Regions from separate parts of the Mesorhizobium shonense genome, predicted to be linked through region 1. Evidence: riboswitches for the same ligand, from Rfam matches in the RefSeq annotation. Region 1 holds a riboswitch; the other holds the start of a gene.
The links. Region 1 has a riboswitch for thiamine pyrophosphate ahead of thiB (thiamine ABC transporter substrate binding subunit). Riboswitches for the same ligand answer to the same signal wherever they lie in the genome.
Positions count from the first base shown of each region.

Region 2: linked by a shared signal. The riboswitch ahead of thiC (phosphomethylpyrimidine synthase ThiC) and the one ahead of thiB (thiamine ABC transporter substrate binding subunit) in region 1 are both predicted to bind thiamine pyrophosphate.

Region 1 covers NZ_JBEPLM010000023.1:10,326-12,712, forward strand. The annotation lists gene thiB (thiamine ABC transporter substrate binding subunit) at 144-1,154, opposite strand; TPP riboswitch at 1,198-1,312, opposite strand; gene ABID26_RS33585 (thiamine diphosphokinase) at 1,459-2,103, shown strand; gene ABID26_RS33590 (ABC-F family ATP-binding cassette domain-containing protein) at 2,105-2,387, shown strand, end outside.
Region 2 covers NZ_JBEPLM010000008.1:47,590-49,976, forward strand. The annotation lists gene ABID26_RS20620 (hypothetical protein) at 1-1,124, shown strand, start outside; TPP riboswitch at 1,153-1,269, shown strand; gene thiC (phosphomethylpyrimidine synthase ThiC) at 1,374-2,387, shown strand, end outside.

The DNA.
Region 1 (2,387 bases):
GGGGAGATTGGAAGCTCGAGCGCCCCGCTCAGTCCTGCAACGTTTGAGATTGGCGAAGGTCGAGGTGACAGCCAATCTCCCCCCTTGAGGGGGAGATGTCCGGCAGGACAGAGGGGGGTGGCTTGGCGCAACCATCGAAAACTTTACTTGCTCATCGCCGCCAGCCACTCATCCACCCAGGCCTTGCGGTTGGCCGCGACCTCTTCGGGGCTGAAAAGCAGGGTCTTGGTCGGCTTCACCAGTCTGTCGAAGGCCGGGTTGAGCGGCTTGTCGGTCTTGCCGGCCGGGAACATCCAGTTGGTTTCCGGGATGACGTCCTGGAATTTCGGCCCGGTCATGAAAGCGATGAACTTTTCCGCCAGTGGGTTCTTCGCGCCGGTCGTGGTGATGCCGGCAACCTCGATCTGCAGGTATTCGCCCTCCTCGAAGGAAGCCGCCTGGTAGCGCTCGGTCTTTTCGGCGACCATATGGTAGGCCGGCGAGGTGGTGTAGGACAGCACCATCGGCGCTTCGCCCTTGGTGAACAGGCCATAGGCTTCGCTCCAGCCAGGCGTCACCGTGAGCACCTTTGACTTGAGCTTGGCCCAGGCTTCCGGCGTCCTGTCGCCGTAGACCGACTTCACCCAGAGCAGCAGGCCAAGGCCCGGCGTCGAGGTGCGCGGATCCTGGATGACGATCTTGTCGGCGGCGCTGCCCTCGACCAGTTCCTTCAAGCTCTTCGGCGGGCTCTTCAGCTTCTGGGTATCGTAGACGACGGCGAAATAGCCGTAGTCGAAGGGCACGAAGGTGTCGTCCTTCCAGCCGCCGGGCACGTTTATGTCAGCGACCGCGCCATGCGGCGCGAACAAACCGGTCGCCTTGGCGTCCGCCGTCAGGTTGGTGTCGAGCCCGAGCACGACGTCGGCCTTGGTGCCGGCGCCTTCCAGCTTGACGCGGTTGAGCAGCGCCACGCCGTCGGCGACCGAGACGAATTCGAGATCGCAGCCGCATTCGGCTTCGAATTCCTTCTTCACCGCGGGCCCCGGACCCCAGTCGGCGGTGAAGCTTTCATAGGTGTAGACGGTGAGCTTGTCCTTCGCCTCGGCAGGCCCGACGCCCGCCAAAAGCGAAACCAGGCCCGTTGCGAGAATAAGCTGGGACAATAGTGAGCGCATCGGCGCCTCCGTCGTTCGCGTGACAAGGAATTGAGGCGCCGGATGGTCCGAAACGTCTAATCCCTCCGCCGGTACAAACCGGATCAGGTTCAGCGGGTTGGCATTGTCGCCTCTCAGCCGGTTCGCAAAGTCAGCGTCCGGCACCCCGTTAGAGCACTGCGAGACATAGGCCCGGCCGAAGCGGCGCGCAAGCGGAAGTTGCCGGGCATCCAGTTGCATCGCCGCTAACTCCGGAACGCTGCTCCGTTGCGTTTGGATGCGCCCGGCTTCCGTTTCGCGGGCAGGGCTGGTAAGGGCGACGCCCATGGGCACATTCACCATCCTGCTTGGCGGCGAACTCGTCCGCACGCCTCGACTCGAGCGCCAGATCGAAGGCTCTCGCGTCATCGCCGCCGACGCCGGCATCGGCCATGCGCACATGCTCGGCCTCGTGCCGGAGCTCTGGGTCGGCGATTTCGACTCGGTGCCGGCGAACCTGCCGGATGATCTCGCCGCCGTCCCGCGTAAAATCTTTCCGGCCGAAAAGGACATGACCGATGGCGAGCTCGCCATCGCCGAGGCGCTTGCGCGCGGCGCCACCAGCCTGGTGCTGGCCGGCGCCTTTGGCGGTAAGCGCGCCGACCATGCCTTCCTGCATCAGGCTCTCAGCGTGCGGCTGGCCGAGGCGGGCACGACGGTGCTGCTGACCAGCGGCGCGCAGGAAGGCGTGCCCGTCCTGCCGGGCAAAGCCAGTTTCGACTACGCCGACGGCACGCTGTTCTCGGTGCTCGGCTTCTCCGACCTCGCCGGCCTGACGGTCACCGGCGCCAAATGGCCGCTCGACCGTGTCGAGGTGGCGTTCGGCTCCTCGCTCACTATATCAAACGAGGTCAAAGGGCAGCTTGGCATCGCGCTGGAGCGCGGCCGGGCGCTGCTGCTCGCCCACCCCTATCCTCTTCCCGAAAGCTGACATGGCGCCGCCACTCCTCAATCTCGACGGCATTAAACTGACCTTCGGCGGCACGCCGCTGCTCGACGGCGCGGCGCTGAGCGCCTCCGCCGGCGAGAAGATCGCGCTGGTCGGCCGCAACGGTTCCGGCAAGTCGACGCTGCTCAAGATCGCCGCCGGGCTGATCGAGCCGCAGGACGGCGAGGTCTTTCGCCAGCCTTCGGCCACGGTTCGCTACCTGCCGCAGATGCCCGACATGGATGGCTTCGCCAGCGTGCGCGCTTATGTGGAGGCCGGCCTTGGGC
Region 2 (2,387 bases), on a different contig from region 1:
TCTCGCTCTACATCCTGCTCACTGCTGTGACGGCCTGGTTCATGCCGGACGCCAACTGGGATATGCTGCCTTATCTGGCGATCGCCGAGGAAGGCACCTATCCCGACCCGCAGGCGCTGCATGACTATGCCTACGGTGCGGTCAAGGCCGACGTGTCGGCCGGCGACTACAAGGCGCTGACCGACGATGGCGGCGGCTTTCGCAGCCACATGACCGAGAATGCCGCCGACTTCCATTCGCTGCTCGGCATGTACCGGATCAAGTTCCTCTACGCTGAAATCCTGTCGAGCCTCAGCCATGTCGTGTCGCCGGTCGAGGCGATGCGGCTGGTGCAGGTGTTTTCGGTGCTGTTGTTCGGCATCATCACGCTCGCCTGGCTGCGCTCGGAGGGCGCGCTGGCACTGGCGCCGGTCGCCGTCGCCGTCCTGATCATGGCCGATCTCGGCGACGCGGCGCGCGCATCGATGCCGGACCTGTTGTGCTCGGCGCTGTTCCTCGGCGGGCTGTTTGCCTTTGTGCGCAAACGCGAGGTGGCGACGGCGATCCTGCTTTTCCTGGCCTTCATGGCGCGTCCGGACAACATCGTTTTCCTCGCCATCTTCGCCGTGCTTTTGGTCGCCTTCCGGCAGAAGGCATGGGGCGCGCTCGCCGGTTTCGCCGCCTCGTTCATCGCCTATTTCGCCATTTCGCACTGGGCGCAGCATCCCGGCTGGTGGCCGCATCTGTGGTTCTCCAGCATTGAGCAGCACTACAACATGGACGGCTTCGAGCCGCCGTTCTCGGTGGCGGCCTATCTCAAGGCCTTTGCCGCCTCGGTGGTGCGCGCCGTCAACGTCAACACCTGGGTCGGCGTGTCGGTGCTGGCTTTAGCCGGCTGGTATGGGCTCGACCGCGCCGGCTTGCGGCTCGACCGCCGCGCCGGCATCCTGCTCGCGGCTCTCGTATTCGGCGTGCTGGCGAAGTTCACGGTCTTCCCGATCCACGATACCCGCATCTATTTTCCCAATCTTCTGCCGCCCTTCCTGCTGCTGGCCGCGCCGCTGATGGCGCTGTGGGGATCGGCAGCCAAGGGCGGTCGCCGCGCGCTGCAAGTCGAGCCGCAATCGCCGCCCGAACGCGCTTGACAAGACGGCGCGGGCCCGTTCAACTTGAAGCATTCACCAGGGGAGTCCCGGCAAGGGGCTGAGATACTGCTGGCTTTCGCGGCGCAGTGACCCGTTGAACCTGATCCAGTTCATACTGGCGTAGGGACGGTGCAAGCGCTTTGCGGGACTCCATGCCCGAAGACCTGTGTCGAGCAGGCAGACCAAAGCGTCCTACATCCTTCCGGCACAGAACTGGGTCTCCAATGCAGTTGAGCAAAGGAGCCTCAAATGAATGCCTTGACCCTCACCGTTTCGACGGGACCGCTGCCAGCCTCACGGAAGATCCACAAGACCGGCATTATCCATCCGCAGATCAGGGTGCCGATGCGCGAGATCAGCGTGCATCCGACCGCAGGCGAGCCGCCGGTGACGGTCTACGATCCATCAGGCCCGTATACCGATCCGGCGATCGAAACGAACATTGAAAAGGGACTTGTCCGGCTTCGCCGGGACTGGATCGCGGCGCGCGGCGATGTCGAAGCCTATGACGGCCGCCATGTGAGGCCGGAGGACAACGGATTTGCGACCGGCGAACGGCTGACGCCGGAATTCCCCATCCGCAACCGTCCGTTGCGGGCGAAAGCCGGCAAGGCGGTGACGCAGCTTGCCTATGCGCGCGCAGGGATCATCACGCCCGAGATGGAATTCGTGGCCATCCGCGAGAACCTTGGCCGCGAGATGCTGCGTGGCAAGCTGCAACAGGACGGGGAAGCGTTCGGTGCGTCGATCCCGGATTTCGTCACGCCGGAATTCGTGCGCGACGAGGTGGCGCGCGGCCGTGCGATCATCCCCGCCAACATCAACCATCCGGAGAGCGAGCCGATGATCATTGGCCGCAATTTCCTGGTGAAGATCAACGCCAATATCGGCAATTCCGCCGTCACCTCCTCGATGGCCGAAGAGGTCGAAAAGATGGTTTGGGCGATCCGCTGGGGCGCCGACACGGTGATGGACCTATCGACCGGCCGCAACATCCACAACATCCGCGAATGGATCGTGCGCAACGCGCCGGTGCCGATCGGCACCGTACCGCTCTACCAGGCGCTCGAGAAGGTTGGCGGCATTGCCGAGGACCTGACCTGGGAGGTCTATCGCGACACGCTGATCGAGCAGGCCGAGCAGGGCGTCGACTATTTCACCATCCACGCCGGGGTGCGGCTGCACTACATCCCTCTGACCGTCGACCGGGTCACGGGCATCGTCTCGCGCGGCGGGTCGATCATGGCCAAATGGTGCCTGCAC